One region of the Pseudomonas sp. GB2N2 genome, then DNA from elsewhere that is predicted to be linked to it. Evidence: predicted binding sites of a transcription regulator. Region 1 holds the regulator's gene; each other region holds the start of a gene.
What was found. The regulator FliA, encoded in region 1, starts transcription of late flagellar genes. The targets are predictions, from matches to a motif close to CTAAAGTTTNNNNNNNNNNNGCCGNTAA.
Positions count from the first base shown of each region.

Region 2: a site for FliA is predicted at 1,677-1,704, ahead of ACYZT4_RS26740 (flagellar protein MotY). Genes of this name have one in related genera too.
Region 3: a site for FliA is predicted at 2,597-2,624, ahead of flgM (flagellar biosynthesis anti-sigma factor FlgM). Genes of this name have one in related genera too.
Region 4: a site for FliA is predicted at 2,561-2,588, ahead of ACYZT4_RS21830 (methyl-accepting chemotaxis protein). Genes of this name have one in related genera too.

Region 1 covers NZ_CM142701.1:2,859,305-2,863,515, reverse strand. Annotated here, with positions in the region: gene flhF (flagellar biosynthesis protein FlhF) at 1-718, shown strand, start outside; gene fleN (flagellar synthesis regulator FleN) at 835-1,665, shown strand; gene fliA (RNA polymerase sigma factor FliA) at 1,662-2,402, shown strand; gene ACYZT4_RS13255 (chemotaxis response regulator CheY) at 2,570-2,941, shown strand; gene ACYZT4_RS13250 (protein phosphatase CheZ) at 2,964-3,752, shown strand; gene ACYZT4_RS13245 (chemotaxis protein CheA) at 3,800-4,211, shown strand, end outside.
Region 2 covers NZ_CM142701.1:5,751,951-5,756,161, reverse strand. Annotated here, with positions in the region: gene ACYZT4_RS26745 (argininosuccinate synthase) at 1-575, opposite strand, end outside; gene ACYZT4_RS26740 (flagellar protein MotY) at 705-1,613, opposite strand; gene pyrC (dihydroorotase) at 1,771-2,817, shown strand; gene rnt (ribonuclease T) at 2,814-3,491, shown strand; gene ACYZT4_RS26725 (peroxiredoxin C) at 3,568-4,170, opposite strand.
Region 3 covers NZ_CM142701.1:153,057-157,267, forward strand. Annotated here, with positions in the region: gene ACYZT4_RS00740 (MFS transporter) at 1-816, shown strand, start outside; gene ACYZT4_RS00745 (flagellar brake protein) at 879-1,625, opposite strand; gene ACYZT4_RS00750 (flagella synthesis protein FlgN) at 1,718-2,185, opposite strand; gene flgM (flagellar biosynthesis anti-sigma factor FlgM) at 2,234-2,560, opposite strand; gene flgA (flagellar basal body P-ring formation chaperone FlgA) at 2,726-3,487, opposite strand; gene ACYZT4_RS00765 (chemotaxis protein CheV) at 3,569-4,211, shown strand, end outside.
Region 4 covers NZ_CM142701.1:4,723,932-4,728,142, reverse strand. Annotated here, with positions in the region: gene ACYZT4_RS21835 (aldose 1-epimerase family protein) at 1-340, opposite strand, end outside; gene ACYZT4_RS21830 (methyl-accepting chemotaxis protein) at 481-2,457, opposite strand; gene ACYZT4_RS21825 (LysR substrate-binding domain-containing protein) at 2,639-3,559, opposite strand; gene ACYZT4_RS21820 (NorM family multidrug efflux MATE transporter) at 3,718-4,211, shown strand, end outside.

The DNA.
Region 1 (4,211 bases):
GGCGCATCTGGCGCGGATGATTGCCACACCGGAAGTCGAGCCGCTGGAAGAGGGTGGTGTGATCGCCATGGTCGGCCCTGCCGGCATGGGCAAGACCACCACGCTGGCCAAGCTCGCAGCCCGTTACGTGCTCAAGTACGGCGCGCAGAACATCGCGCTGGTGAGCATGGACAGCTACCGCATCGGTGCCCAGGAACAGCTCAAGACTTTGGGTCGAATCCTTAACGTGTCGGTGACCCACGTCGATCCGGGCCAGTCCCTGGTCCAGGCGCTGGAGCCGTTGCTGCGCAAACGCGTGGTGCTGATCGATACCGCGGGCCTGCAGGCCAGCGATCCGGCGCTGCGCATGCAGCTCGAAAGCCTGGCCGGTCGTGGCATCAAATCAAAAAATTACCTGGTTCTCGCAACCACCAGCCAGAAACAGGTTCTAACGGCCGCTTATCACAGTTACAAGCGCTGCGGGCTCGCTGGCTGCATCCTGACTAAACTGGATGAAACGGCAAGTCTGGGCGAAGTGTTGAGCCTGGCAATCAGTCATGAGTTGCCGGTGGCTTACCTGACCGATGGACCGCGGATTCCGGATGATTTGCATCTGCCGCGTCGGCATCAGTTGGTCAGTCGCGCCGTCAGCGTGCAAATGCAGGAAGAACCCAGCGAAGAAGCCATGGCTGACATGTTCGCTGATATTTACCACAGCCCGACCAAGCAGGTCGGCTGAGGTATCAATGAAAAGTTTTTGTACCTACATCGATGGTCTGCCATGCATTGTTCCGGTTGAGAACGCGCAGCCAGTAATGTGGCCTCCGTCTATGCAAGACAAGGTAAAGAAATAACATGGGCAGCATGCATCCCGTACAGGTGATCGCGGTGACCGGCGGCAAAGGTGGCGTCGGCAAGACTAACGTGTCAGTGAACTTGTCCCTGGCTCTGGCTGAGCTCGGCCGACGCGTCATGCTGTTGGACGCCGATCTGGGACTGGCGAACGTTGACGTTCTGCTGGGACTGACACCAAAACGTACCCTGGCCGACGTGATCGAAGGCCGCTGTGAGCTGCGCGACGTCCTGTTGCAGGGCCCCGGCGGCATCCGCATCGTCCCGGCCGCATCAGGCACCCAGAGCATGGTGCATTTGAGCCCGGCGCAGCACGCCGGTCTGATCCAGGCATTCAGCGATATCGGCGACAACCTCGACGTGCTGGTGATCGACACCGCTGCAGGTATCGGTGACTCGGTAGTCAGTTTTGTTCGCGCCGCGCAGGAAGTCCTGCTGGTGGTCTGCGACGAGCCGACTTCGATCACTGACGCCTACGCACTGATCAAACTGCTGAACCGCGACTACGGCATGAACCGCTTCCGCGTCCTGGCCAACATGGCCCAGAGCCCGCAGGAAGGCCGCAACCTGTTCGCCAAGTTGACTAAGGTCACGGACCGCTTCCTGGACGTCGCCCTGCAATATGTCGGCGCGGTGCCTTACGACGAAAGCGTGCGCAAGGCGGTTCAAAAGCAGCGCGCAGTCTATGAAGCTTTCCCGCGTTCCAAGTGCTCCCTGGCGTTCAAGGCCATCGCACAAAAGGTCGATACCTGGCCGCTGCCCGCCAACCCGCGCGGGCACCTGGAGTTTTTCGTCGAGCGCCTCGTGCAACAAACGGCAGGGCCCGTGCTATGACATCCAGCGGTTACAACCTCTACAAGAAGTCGGCACGTGACGCGCAGTACGAGCTGATCGAGCGTTACGCGCCATTGGTCAAACGCATTGCCTATCACTTGCTGGCGCGACTGCCGGCCAGTGTCCAGGTCGAAGACCTGATCCAGGCCGGGATGATCGGCCTGCTTGAAGTGTCGACCAAATATGACGCCAGCAAAGGCGCGAGTTTCGAGACGTACGCGGGCATACGAATCCGCGGCGCGATGCTCGATGAAGTTCGCAAGGGGGACTGGGCGCCACGTTCGGTCCACCGCAATACCCGCATGGTCAGCGACGCTATTCGCTCGATTGAAGCAAAAACCGGTCGTGACGCTAAAGATCACGAGGTTGCGGCCGAACTCCAATTGAGTCTCGACGATTACTACGGGATCTTGAACGACACCCTGGGCAGCCGGTTATTCAGTTTCGACGATCTGTTGCAGGACGGCGAACACGAAGGGCTGCACGAGGATGGCGCAAGTGCTCATCTCGAGCCGTCACGCGATCTGGAAGATGAACGCTTCCAGGCGGCGCTGGCGGACGCGATTGCCAATTTGCCGGAGCGTGAGCGACTGGTGTTGGCGCTGTACTACGACGAAGAGCTGAATCTCAAGGAAATCGGTGAAGTCCTGGGGGTCAGCGAATCTCGGGTCAGCCAGTTACACAGCCAGTGCGCGGCCCGTTTGCGGGGGCGTTTGGGGGAGTGGCGAGCGCGCTGAAGGCAGTGTGGGGACACTGCGAACGAGGCTGGTGTGGTGTTGAACTGCGCCGGTCTCGATCTGTTGTGCTCCAGACAGTCATCGAATGCTTTGCCGGATTGATTGAAATGGCGCGTCCAGGTGCTGGGCGCGTTTAAGACTGCTTGGAGGTCGAATTGGACAAGAACATGAAAATCCTCATCGTTGATGACTTCTCAACGATGCGGCGGATCATAAAAAACCTGTTGCGTGACCTTGGGTTCACCAACACGGTCGAGGCCGACGATGGCACTACTGCCATTCCGGTGCTCAACAGCGGCAGCATCGACTTTCTGGTAACGGACTGGAACATGCCCGGCATGACCGGTATCGACCTGCTGCGCCACGTGCGCGCCGATGAAAAGCTCAAGCACTTGCCAGTGCTGATGGTCACCGCTGAAGCCAAGCGCGAGCAGATCATCGAAGCGGCCCAGGCCGGTGTTAACGGCTATGTGGTCAAACCCTTCACGGCCCAGGCGTTGAAAGACAAAATCGAGAAGATTTTCGAACGCATCGGTTGAGAAGTTGCGCCACGGGGGAGCTATGGACCACAAAGAATCTTCACAGGGCGATTTTGAATCGACCCTGAAAAAACACGCGGTCGAACTGGTTGAGAGCCTCGAAAAAGGCAAGTTCGGCGACGCTGTGCAACTGATCCATGAGCTCAACCAGACCCGTGACCGCGGCCTGTATCAGGAAGTTGGCAAACTCACCCGTGAGTTGCATAGCGCGATCGTCAATTTCCAGATTGACCCGAACATGCCGCAAGCCGAGGAAGTGTCCCAGATCACCGACGCCACCGAGCGTCTGGGGTATGTGGTCAAGCTGACTGAGGCCGCGGCCAACCGCACCATGGACCTGGTGGAAAACGCCACGCCGCTGGTCAACCGCCTGAGTGATGAAGCCCAGGCATTGAGCACCGACTGGGGACGGTTCATGCGTCGCGAAGTCGGGGCTGAGGAGTTCCGCGAACTGGCCCGGCGAGTCGACGGTTTTCTACTGCGCAGCAGCGAAGACGGTCGCGCCGTGTCGAGCAACCTCAACGACATCCTGCTCGCCCAGGATTATCAGGACCTCACCGGTCAAGTGATCAAGCGTGTGACCCAACTGGTCACCGAAGTGGAAAGCAACTTGCTCAAGCTCGTACTCATGGCCAGCCAGGTGGACCGCTTCGCGGGCATCGAACATGACCGTGACGCGATGCTTGCAGAAAAAGATCCGCAAAAACATCTCTCTCAGGGTGAAGGTCCGCAGATTCATGCCGATAAAAGAGAAGACGTTGTGTCCGGTCAGGACGATGTGGACGATTTGCTATCCAGCCTAGGGTTTTAGAATTTTAGGTATTTTAGGTTTTTAGACCTGTTAGGAGCACCCCCTTAATGAGCTTCGGCGCCGATGAAGAAATCCTTCAGGATTTTCTGGTTGAGGCCGGCGAGATTCTAGAGCAACTGTCCGAACAGCTGGTCGAGCTAGAAAGCCGACCGGATGATGCGGATTTGCTCAATGCAATTTTTCGCGGTTTTCACACTGTAAAAGGGGGCGCCGGCTTCCTCCAGCTCAACGAGCTGGTGGAGTGCTGTCACATCGCCGAGAACGTGTTCGACATCCTGCGCAAGGGTGAGCGTCGCGTCGACTCGGAACTGATGGACGTGGTTCTCGAAGCGCTGGACGCGGTGAACAGCATGTTCACTGAAGTCCGCGAACGCAGCCCGATCACGCCTGCTACACCTGAATTGCTCGCGGCGCTGGCCCGTCTGGCCGAGCCGCAATCCGCCGATCAAGCCGCGCCTG
Region 2 (4,211 bases), 2.9 Mb from region 1:
CCACCTTCGTAGGAGATGTGCAGGAGGTTGGCATCCATCGAGTAAGGGGATTTTTTCTTGCCGTGACGCTCGATCGGGATATTGTGCTTTTCAGCGTAATCCATCAGCTTTTCACGGGACAGCAGGTCCCATTCGCGCCACGGTGCGATGACTTTCACACCTGGCTTCAGCGCGTAGGCGCCCAGTTCGAAACGAACCTGGTCATTGCCTTTGCCGGTGGCGCCGTGGGAAATCGCGTCAGCGCCGGTTTCGTTGGCGATTTCGATCAGGCGCTTGGCGATCAACGGACGAGCGATGGAAGTACCCAGCAGGTACTCGCCTTCGTAAACGGTGTTGGCGCGGAACATCGGGAACACGAAATCACGCACGAATTCTTCGCGCAGATCGTCGATGTAGATTTCTTTCACGCCCATGGCCTGAGCCTTGGCGCGGGCCGGCTCGACCTCTTCGCCCTGACCCAGGTCAGCAGTGAAGGTCACTACTTCACAGTTATAAGTATCCTGCAGCCACTTGAGGATCACCGAAGTGTCCAGGCCGCCGGAATACGCCAGAACGACCTTGTTTACGTCCGCCATGCCATCACTCCACGGGGTTCTACGGAAAGCCGGGAAGTCTAACGCTCATACGGAATTATTTACAGTGGCGCGACAGCTTATGACGACGAAGCGACAGATTATGTCGAGCGAGCGACGAGTACGGCTCGCTCAGGACGTCTTTGCAGCGCTCGCCGATACGGTGGCCTGAGGCGCTGGCGACTCGATCGGCGCCACCCGGGCGAGGTGCACGTTGACCCTACGATTCTTCGCCCGATTGGCGGCATTAGTGTTGGGTGCCAACGGATAACGCTCGCCATGGAAGCGCACGGTAATCTGCGATTCCTGAATACCGTTGGCCTTGAAAAACTCCATGACCGCCAGCGCTCGGCGTCTCGACAGATCGCGGTTGGCCAGGCGATTGCCGCTGTTGTCGGAGTGGCCATCCAGTTCGATGTGATTGACCGTCGGATCGGCCTTCATGAACTCCAGCATCACCTGCAACTGAGCCTTGGCCTGCGCGTCGAGATCCAGGCCTTCGCCAGGGAAACCGATCTGCGACTGTTTGACCTGCTCGAAATTCTTCGGCAGCAGTTTCGCCACACAGCTTTGATAATCGTTGAACGCCTTGCTGAACTTGACCGGCAATAGCCGCACTTCCGACACTCGGCCATCGCCCGAATAATGCCGAATGACTGGACTGCGTCCATCGATCAAACCACTGATCAATCGTCCGGCCTGGACCTGCGAAGTGTTGAACAGCACATTGCCGCTGCCGATTTGCACAGAACCGAGGTTGATGTCACCACGCCCGGGCTGCCAGGGTGCAGCGGCCGCCAGCAAGGTCGCCGAACCACCGCCGACCATCGAGTTGTAGGCTTTCAGACGGAATGTCGCCTGCTCGCCGGCACGGCGCACGAACTCACCCGAACCGAAATCGGTGATCGGTTGAGTCAGGCGACACTCGAATTTGTCCCCCTCGACCGTCCACTCGATGCTTTCCAGACGAGTCTGGAAAGTGAGCGCCATCGCGGGAAGGCTGACAAACACGCTGAGCAAGGCTAAATAACGCTGGCGCACGGGAGGCTCCACTGGCTTCTACAACAAAAAGAACGACACAGATATTTACGGCATACCTGTTGGATATCGGAAGCTTCCTGCAAAACTTGATAGCGAGTGCCTGAGAGAGTCTTTTCCGGTAGCATTCCCCTCAGTTTGACCCGCCTGGAATCCCCTCATGTCCGACCGCCTGACCCTGCTGCGTCCCGACGACTGGCACATTCATCTTCGCGATGGTGCCGTGTTGACCAATACCGTTGCGGATGTCGCGCGCACCTTTGGTCGCGCCATCATCATGCCCAACCTGGTACCGCCGGTGCGTAACGCCGCTGAAGCCGACGGCTATCGCCAGCGGATTCTCGCTGCACGTCCGGCCGGCAGCCGTTTCGAACCGTTGATGGTCCTTTACCTGACCGACCGCACCCAGCCCGAAGAAATTCGTGAGGCCAAGGCCAGCGGGTTCGTGCACGCCGCCAAGCTGTACCCGGCCGGCGCCACCACCAACTCGGATTCTGGCGTCACCAGCATCGACAAGATTTTCCCGGCGATCGAAGCCATGGCTGAAGTCGGGATGCCTTTGTTGATCCACGGTGAAGTCACTCGTGGCGATGTCGACGTGTTCGACCGCGAAAAAATCTTCATCGATGAGCATATGCGTCGTTTGGTGGAACGTTTCCCGACGCTCAAAGTGGTGTTCGAACACATCACCACCGCAGACGCCGTGCAGTTCGTCAACGCGGCGTCGGCCAACGTTGGCGCGACCATCACCGCGCATCACCTGCTGTACAACCGCAACCACATGCTGGTTGGCGGGATTCGGCCGCACTTCTACTGCCTGCCTATTCTCAAGCGCAATACGCACCAGGAAGCCCTGCTCGACGCCGCCACCAGCGGCAGCGAAAAGTTCTTCCTTGGTACCGACTCGGCGCCTCACGCCCAGCATGCCAAGGAAGCCGCTTGCGGCTGTGCCGGGTGTTACACGGCTTACGCGGCGATCGAGATGTACGCCGAAGCCTTCGAACAACGCAACGCGCTGGACAAGCTTGAAGCCTTCGCCAGCCTCAACGGCCCGCGTTTCTACGGTCTGCCGGTGAACACCGATCGCATCACCCTGGTCCGCGACGAATGGACCGCCCCAACCAGCCTGCCATTTGGCGAGCTGACTGTTATCCCGCTGCGCGCCGGTGAAAAACTGCGCTGGCGCCTGCTGGAGGAAAACGCGTGAGTGAAGACCATTTCGACGACGAACAGGACGGTCAAGGCGGCGGAGGGGGTTCGCGCCACCCGATGGCCGCTCGCTTCCGTGGATACCTGCCAGTCGTTGTCGACGTTGAAACCGGCGGTTTCAACTCTGCCACTGACGCCTTGCTGGAAATTGCCGCGACCACCATCGGCATGGACGAAAAAGGGTTTGTGTACCCCGATCACACGTACTTCTTCCGTGTAGAGCCTTTCGAAGGCGCGAACATCGAAGCGGCTGCGCTGGAATTCACCGGTATCAAGCTCGATCACCCGCTGCGCATGGCGGTGAGTGAAGAGGCGGCGCTGACCGATATCTTCCGTGGCATCCGCAAGGCGTTGAAAGCCAACGGCTGCAAACGGGCGATTCTGGTCGGGCACAACAGCAGCTTCGACCTGGGCTTCCTGAATGCGGCGGTGGCGCGGCTGGACATGAAGCGCAATCCGTTTCATCCGTTCTCCAGCTTCGACACGGCCACCCTGGCCGGTCTCGCCTACGGTCAAACCGTGCTGGCGAAAGCCTGTCAGGCAGCCGATATCGACTTCGACGGCCGTGAGGCCCACTCGGCTCGCTACGACACCGAGAAGACGGCCGAGCTGTTCTGCGGCATCGTCAACCGCTGGAAACAAATGGGTGGCTGGGAAGATTTCAACGATTGATAGCAGTCGTCGGGTTTTATCCCGCCCATAAAAAAACCGGCCTCATCGGCCGGTTTTTTTATGCTTTGAACGTGCCTTACAGGGCAGCAGCGTTCTCGGTCAGGTAAGCCGCGACGCCTTCGGTCGAAGCGGTCATGCCCTTGTCGCCTTTTTTCCAGTTGGCAGGGCAGACTTCGCCGTGCTCTTCGTGGAATTGCAGAGCGTCGACCAGACGGATCAGCTCTTCGATGTTACGGCCCAGCGGCAGGTCGTTGATGATCTGCGAACGGACAACGCCTTTGTCGTCGATCAGGAACGCGCCACGGAAAGCCACGCCGCCTTCGGATTCAACGTCGTAGGCCTTGGCGATTTCGTGCTTCAGGTCGGCAGCCATGGTGTAACGGACTTCGCCGATACCGCCATTGTTGACCGGCGTGTTGCGCCAGGCGTTGTGGGTGAAATGCGAGTCGATCGAAACAGCGATCACTTCAACATTGCGCGACTTGAAGTCCGACATGCGGTTGTCCAGAGCGATCAGCTCGGATGGGCAAACGAAGGTGAAGTCCAGTGGGTAGAAGAACACCAGGCCGTATTTGCCTTTGATGGCCGACGACAGGGTGAAGCTGTCGACGATTTCGCCATTGCCGAGTACGGCCGGTACGGTGAAGTCAGGGGCTTGCTTGCCTACGAGTACGCTCATTGAATATCTCCTGGTGTAAAAACGTGAAGTTCCGGGTTTGC
Region 3 (4,211 bases), 2.7 Mb from region 1:
CTGCATCCCGCGCCGATGGAGCCAAGATTTTTCATCAAGCGTGTGCCGCAGTCGTTGAGCACGGTGCTCGGGGCGGGTCTGATCATCGGTTCGTTCTACGGCCTGGCGCCCCTTTATGCCTCGCAGCAAGGGTTGTCCACGGAACAGGTCGGTCTGTTCATGGGTAGCTGCATTTTTGCCGGCCTGCTGGTGCAGTGGCCGTTGGGGTGGTTGTCCGACCGTTATGACCGGGCACTGCTGATCCGCTGTTTTGCCCTGGTGCTGGCGGTTGCCGCACTGCCGCTGGCGATCATGCAGCAGGTGCCGCTGGAGGTGCTGTTCATCACCGGTTTCATCTGTTCGCTGGTGAAGTTCTGCCTATACCCACTGGCCGTGGCGTTTTCCAATGACCATGTCGAGGCGGATCGACGGGTGTCGCTGACGGCGATGCTACTGGTGACCTACGGCGTCGGCGCCAGTATCGGGCCGCTGGTGGCCGGTGTGCTGATGAAGATGTTCGGCAGCCACATGCTTTACGCCTTCTTCAGTTTCTTCGCGTTGGTGCTGGTGTGGCGGATTCGCCCGAAAGCGGTGACCAACCTGCATCAGGTAGACGACGCGCCGCTGCATCACGTTGCGATGCCGGACAGCATGTCGAGTTCGCCGCTGGTGGCATGCCTCGATCCACGGGTCGATGAGCAGGTGGTGCAGGAACAGATGCACAACCCGGTCAATCCTGAGCCAAGTCCTGAATCGGAAGCTCAGCCAGAAGCTTCTTCACCTCCGGAAGAAACTGACACAGGGCGCGAGCAGAGTTTCACCGAGGCCAGGCCATAACGCGCAGGCATAAAAAAACGGGCAGTCACCGCAAGGGACTGCCCGTTTTATTGGCGCGTGTATCACATGTCGTCTTTGTCGAAACGCCGCGCTTCACGCTGGAGCTGATAGACGAATCGCTCGACCTGACGCTGCACAAGCCCGCTCATATTGTGAAAGCGGATGCCGGCGAAGGTGGTGGAGATTCTTTCTTCGAAGTGCAGGTAGCGCAACTCGACTGGCGCGGTCATTTTGCCAAAGGGCAGGTCGGCGGAGAAACGGTCATAAACCTGGCCCAGTTGCAGTCGGCTGGTGATATCGCCATCAAAGCGCAGCTTGCAGCCAGTGGCGGAGATGTCCAGCAGCTTGCCGCGAATCGGCGCCATGAGCTTTTCGCCATCCAGCGCAACGTCGACCAGTTGCGCCAGCTTCAAGGCTGCGCGAAAGGCATTGCGGCGCTGGTGATAAACCACTTCAGCAGGCAACGGGCCACGATAGCAGCGGCCGCCGCCAGACTCGTCGATGGTGAATTGATCGTTGGTTTCCCAGGCGATGCGCACGCCATCGTGGAAGCCTTCGACCTTGAACGGTTCGCCGGCCTGCAAGAAGCGTTCGCCGTCGCGGGGGATCATCTCATCGAATGCGATGGTGCCAGCGTCGCGGTCCACGTCTACCAGATAGGTCTGGAAACGCTGGTTGCGCTCGTTGAACGTGATGATCAGCGGGTCATGGCTGTCTTGCAGCTGGCCCAGGTTGCCGGAGATTTCCATCGGTGTCGCGAGCACCTTGGGTGGCTGCGGGGCATCTTCCGCGTTTAGGGCATTGGACACGGTTCATCAATCTCCAGACAAAATTTGACTGCGGCTGGCCACTATATTGCCAGCATGTTGCGAGTCTTGATAGGGCGTGATCATTAACAGGCTCAAGCCTGACTGAGCGGGCGCGGCTTGGCCGGCTTGGCGGTTGATCCACGGGCGTCATAGAGGGCTGGCGGTTCGCCACCGGTGAGAATTTTCAGCTGATTGGCCGTGGCGGCCTGCTGGACCAGGATCGACTGGCCATTGTTGACATTTGCCGCCTGGCATTGAGCCAGGAGATCGGTCAGCACATCGCTCTGCGCCAGCAACTCTTCGCCGAGGCTCGACTGGCTGGCCAGTTGCTCCAGACCGTTGCGATTGACCGGCAGGTTAAGGCTGGCGAGGATTTCACTGCGCTTGCGGCCATGCTGTTCGAGCAGAATGATCATTGCCTGTTTCTGCGCCAGAATTTCTTCGAGCAGTGGCATGTTGCGACCGTGCAAGGCGAGGGACTCGGTTTGCAGGAGCTCCAGCAAGTGTTGCGCTGGAGCAAAATCGTCGGTGATCAGTTGCAGTAAATTAGTGTCGTGCATGGCTGGCCTTGGGTTTTAAGCGTCCAAAAGCCTGGCGCGGGCCGTGGCCTAGCGCTGGGCTTCGAAGTTGAGCAGTTTGCTGGCTACACGGTTGCTGTCGACTTTGTAGCTGCCATCGGCAATCGCTGCTTTCAACTCGGCCACGCGGGCTTTGTCGACGGCAGGCTGATCGCGCAGCTTGTCAGTGACCTGTTGCAACTGTTGAGCCTCATTGCTGAGGTGTACCGATTCCCCGCTTTTGACGGTAGTGGCCTGTTCGGCCGGGGTATTCAGCGCGGCGGATTTGCCGTTTTCGGCGGTTTCCTTGGCAACGCTGGTACGTGTACTGCCCGTCAGTGACGAAGAACTGTTCAAACGGCTGAAATCGATGACCATGGTAAAAAACCTCTGAGTATTTGGACGCTTGCCATGTTTTCGGCTCTCCCTGTGAAAACTTTAGACCCATTTATCAATGAGTCTGTCTGCGCCAGCACTTCTCCTGCATGCGGCACAGTTTAGGGAACAGCCTGGGGCAACGCCACATCTTCGACAACAGGGTGCCTACATGGACACTTCCACCTGGCCCGGCGCAGTCACTTGCGCCTTGATGACCCGCATGGAATTGAGATTTTTTACACGAATCTGTTCGCTCATGCCGCCATTCGACAGGGCTTCGCCGGGCATCCGCACGCTGAGCGTACCGCTGCGGGCCGTAATCACCACTTGATCGCCCTTGCGGATGACTTCCGCCTGTTCGAGATGGACCAGGGAAATGACCTGATCGGCGACCATTGGTCGGGTAAGTCGCTGGCCGATGGCCTGATCGAGGGTCGTCAAGTATCCCTGGTTGATCAGGCTGATGTCGCGTTCGCGCATGAGCACGTCACCGGGCTCGACAATGTCGGCGCGGCGCAGGGGCCGGGAGGTGGCCACGACCTCGCGAAACAGGCGGACTTGAGCGGGTACGAACACCGTCCAGGGCGAAGTACCTTCACAACGAACCTTGACCGTGACCCGGCCCAACGGCTTGGCCGGGCTCTCGAGGCTGGCTGTCAATTCCTTGTCGCACATGGGCATGCGCAGGCGTGGATCGAGCTGGCTGACTTGTATTTCGTAGCGACCTTCCGTTTGACTGGTAGCCAGATAGTCTTCTACGGTGAACTCAAGAAAGCCCTGGGTGACGCCGATAAGCATGTCAGGCAAGGTAACCGCGTCAGCAAGGGCAGGGCTGCCAGCGTTGAACAGGCACGCGGCCGACACTGCACAAAGCAATTTGCGGCAGGCAGATGTCAGGCGTCGGAAAAATGTCGGTTCTGTGTTCATAAGAGTTAAAAAGCAAGCGCCGTGCCGTTTAGTGATGAATGTGCGTCGCAACACACTTAGCGTTGGTGTAGGAGTCTGGGCATGGCTGGTGTAATGGATTCGGTAAACCAGCGCACGCAACTGGTAGGGCAGAATCGCCTGGAGCTGTTGTTGTTCCGTCTCGACGGCCAGCAGCTATATGGCATTAACGTGTTCAAGGTTCGCGAGGTGCTGCAATGCCCCAAGCTGACCCTGATGCCCAAGTCCAGTCCTGTCGTGTGCGGTGTGGCAAGCATCCGGGGGGCGACCATTCCGATCCTTGATCTGGCAATGGCGACCGGTTCCGGAGCGCTTAAAGATCAAAGCAATCCATTCGTGATCATCACGGAGTACAACACCAAGACCCAGGGTTTCCTGGTGCGCTCGGTGGAACGCATCGTCAACATGAACTGGGAGGAGATTCATCCACCTCCCAAGGGCACCGGGCGCGATCATTACCTGACTGCTGTGACTCGGGTCGACAATCAGTTAGTCGAAATCATCGACGTCGAGAAAGTGCTGGCGGAAGTGGCGCCCACCCCGGAAGCGATTTCCGTGGGTGTGGTCGACGTCGAGACCCAGCACAAGGCGCTGTCGCTGAAAGTGCTGACGGTCGATGACTCGTCGGTGGCGCGCAAGCAGGTCACGCGTTGCCTGCAGACGGTGGGTGTCGAAGTCGTGGCGTTGAACGACGGCAAGCAGGCGC
Region 4 (4,211 bases), 1.9 Mb from region 1:
CGATGAAAGAGGGATTGACCACATCTTTGACCGGCGAATCCCAGCCCATTCGGGTATTGCCTACAGACGCCTGTAAGACGTTCATTCCGCGAGTCGGCACCACCGAGAGTTTCATTGTGCCGTTATCGATGTCGACGATGCTGACGCCCTCCTGTCGACCGCCGTGCAAGGTTCGCAGGGTAACGGAGAACGGTTTGGCGGTTTTTACGCCGAGTTGCTGGCTGGTGATCTGCCAGTTTTGCGCGGCTTTGTCGGCATCGAGGAGAACGTAATCCCAAGCCGAAGCGTGGGTGGCAGCGGAGAGCGCGCTGAGGGCAACGAAGAGTTTGAGCGGGGTCATGGCAGCAGCCTTTCTTGGAGTTGTGCCATTTGTATAGACTTGCTGAAACGATTCATCAAGCAAAATGTATGAACAGCTAGCGGTGCTCGAACTGTGGATCCATTCGCGGGCAAGCCCGCGAAGACGATTGCCGCAGCGCCTCAACGAAACCGGTCTACCTCTTGGCGCAATTCCGCCGCCAGGCTTTCCAGTTCCTTCGCGGTGATCGCCAGGTTCGACACCACTTCGCGCTGTTCACTGTTCGCCAGCGCAATGCTTTGCAGGTTGCTGCTCAGCAAGGTCGCCGTGCTGCTCTGCTCCTGAGTCGCAGTGGTGATCGCCGCAAATTGCTCACCGGCAGAGCGGCTTTGCTCGTCAATTCGCGCCAGTGCCGAAGCGACGTTGGCATTTCGCGACAGGCCTTCCTGCATCAGGACGTTGCCCTGTTCCATGGTGCTGATGGCGTTGCCGGTTTCTTGCTGGATGCTCGAAATCATCCCGGAAATTTCATCAGTCGCCTGACGAGTACGCGAAGCCAGGTTACGCACCTCATCAGCCACCACCGCAAAACCGCGACCTTGCTCACCGGCACGGGCCGCTTCGATGGCGGCGTTGAGCGCCAGCAAGTTGGTTTGTTCGGCGATCGAAGTAATCACACCGACAATGCCGCCGATTTCCTGAGAACGCTGACCCAAGGTGTTGATCACCGTGGCGGTGCTGTTCAACGCGCCAGCGATCTGCTCCAGGGACGAGGACGCTTCGTCCATCGATGTGCGACCGATCTGGGTTTGCTGCGCGTTTTCCTGCGCCAGACGCTGCGTGCTGCCCATGTTGTCGGCAATGTTCAGCGAGGTGGCGCTGAATTCTTCCACGGCACCGGCCATGCTGGTGATTTCGCCGGACTGCTGTTCCATGCCTTCATAGGCACCACCGGACAAACCGGACAAAGCCTGAGCTCGGCTGTTGACCTCTTGCGAGGCTCTGCGGATGTGCTCGACCATGGTCGACAGCGCCTGGCTCATCTGGTTGAACGCCCGGGACAACTGACCGATTTCGTCATTGCTGGACACGTTCAGACGCACGCTCAGATCACCTGCACCCAAGGCCTCGGCCTGACGCACCAGATCACCCAGCGGCGCGAGTTTGCTGCGCAGCAGCCAGACCGCCGAACCCACCGCGATCAACATCGCCAAGAGACTGCCAATCGCCAGTTGAATACCGACGCTCCAGGTCACTGCACTGATTTCTTTCTGCGGCATGCTCGCCACGACCGACCATGGCCCGCCGTCGAACGGCACGGCTACGCTGTAGAAGTCTTCCGAAGTGTCACTCCAGAAATCACCTTTGCCCGGCGTTTTCGCCAATGCGGCGATGGCCGGGACGGCTTTTTCCAGCGCTTGCACGCCGGCAATCGGCACCAGCCATTTGTTTTGCTCGTCCAGTAGCGCCAACGAGCCGGTCTGGCCGATACGGAAGCGTTTGAGGTTGGCGAACTGCGCGTTCTGCGCGTCGGTGTAATCGAATCCTACGAACAGCACGGCAATCACCTTACCGCCGCTGTCGCGCACGGGGGTGTACTGGGTCATGTAGGAGCGTTCGAACAGCAAGGCCCGACCGACGTAACTCTGGCCGGCGATCAAGCGCGCATAGGCCGGATTGGCATGATCCAGCAATGTGCCGATGGCGCGCGTGCCGTCCTGTTTGCTCAGGGAGGTGCTGACCCGAATGAAATCCTCGCCGCTGCGCACGAACACCGTCGCCACGCCCGCGGTCATTTGCTTGAACTCGTCCACTTCCTTGAAGTTGTTGTTCAACACTTCGCTGCCCAGGTGCAGGCCCGGCGCCTGCGTGCCTGCCACGGCCACCGGTTCGTCCGGATGCACATTCAAGCCTGCGCTGAAGCGTTTCTCGAACAATCCGGCCAAGCGCTGGGTGCTCTCACGCAGCGTGCCGTGAAAGGTGCTCAACTGGTCGGCCAGCAAACGGGCTTCACTGGCCAGGTGCTCTTCGCGAGTGGCAAGGTTGGCCGTGTCCAGCGAACGCAACGCGAACAGGGTACTGCCGCTGATGACAATCGCCAGAATCACGGCGAGCGCGAGACCAAGCTGTGAGGCGATCCGGGCACGAGGTTGAGACATGACAGCTCCTGGCCGAGCGACCGGATCTACCTTGATCGGCTGCTCAGCAAAATTTCTAATAATGGGAAAACGTCGAACCTGCACGAAGGTTCCACTTGCAGATTCTTCGGCGGCAAACCTGAATACTTGAGTAATTAGCCGGGGTATGGCGCAACGCCTCTATTTGGAAGGCTTCATCGATTCAGCTCAAGTGCTCGACGTCTGGCAATGTCATGGCTCGGACTTCCCCTTGCAGGAAATCGCTTAAACGGCGCAACCGTTCACCTCCGGGGCGCGTTTTCGGCCAGACGAGGTAATAATTCTCACCACTGGCGACGGCGGTCGGCCACGGTAAACTCAGGCGCCCCTGAGCCACGTCTTCGGCGACCATCAGCAAATCGCCCATCGACACGCCATAGCCTCGGGCGGCGGCAATCATGCCCAGTTCCAGCGTATCGAACACCTGCCCGCCCTTGAGCGACACCTGATCTGTCAGCCCCATGCGCTCCAGCCAGTTGCGCCAGTCACGACGGTCCGGCGTCGGGTGCAGTAACTCGGCATTGACCAGACGCGCGACATCCCACGGTTGATCCTTCAGAAGATTCGGCGCGCCCACCGGAATCAGTTCCTCCGGGAACAGGAAACTCGCCTCCCAGTCCGGTGGAAAATGCCCGTTGCTGAGGATGACGGCGCAGTCGAATGGCTCATGGTTGAAGTCCACCGAGTCGATGTCCATCCAGGCGCTGGTCAGTTGCACTTCGTTGCCCGGTTGCAGGTGCCGGAAACGGCTGAGCCGCGCCAATAACCAGCGCATGGTCAGGGTCGACGGCGCCTTCATGCGCAGGATGTCGTCTTCGGCGCGCAAGGTGTTGCAGGCGCGTTCGAGTGCGGTGAAGCCTTCGCGAATGCCGGGCAGGATCAGCCGCGCCGACTCCGTCAGTTGCAAGTTACGCCCACTGCGATGAAACAGCCGACAGGCGAAATGCTCTTCGAGGGTACGAATGTGCCGACTGACCGCGCTCTGGGTAATCGACAGCTCTTCGGCGGCGCGGGTAAACGAGCTGTGCCGCGCCGCCGCTTCGAAGGCGCGAAGGGCATAAAGAGGAGGAAGACGACGGGACATTCGGAAAGCTCCTATTGCGCAATGACCTCAACTTATCAGAAGTTCTCCAGGATGAGTTTTAATCATGCCACCCATCCTTTTTATCCCTTTGTGCAAACCCCGCGGAGCGCCGAGAATCGACGCTTTCCTGTCAACTTTACCTACAGAGCGTGATGACCATGCAGCATCCTGCGCGTATTGAACTCTGGGCCATCCTGCGGCTGGCGGGGCCGTTGATTGCCTCGCAGTTGGCGCACATGCTGATGGTTCTCACCGACACGTTGATGATGGCGCGCCTGAGCCCCGAGGCGCTGGCCGGCGGCGGGCTTGGCGCGGCGACGTATTCGTTTGTGTCGATTTTCTGCATCGGCGTGATCGCGGCGGTCGGTACGTTGGTGGCAATCCGTCAGGGCGCGGGCGATATCGTCGGCGCTGCCCGGCTGACTCAGGCCGGGCTGTGGCTGGCGTGGTTGATGGCGCTGGTGGCCGGGTTGCTGCTGTGGAACCTCAAACCGGTGTTGCTGCTGTTCGGCCAGACCGAAACCAACGTCCGGGCCGCCGGGCAATTCCTGTTGATCCTGCCGTTCGCCCTCCCCGGCTACCTGAGCTTCATGGCGTTGCGTGGTTTCACCAGCGCCATCGGCCGGGCGACGCCGGTCATGGTCATCAGCCT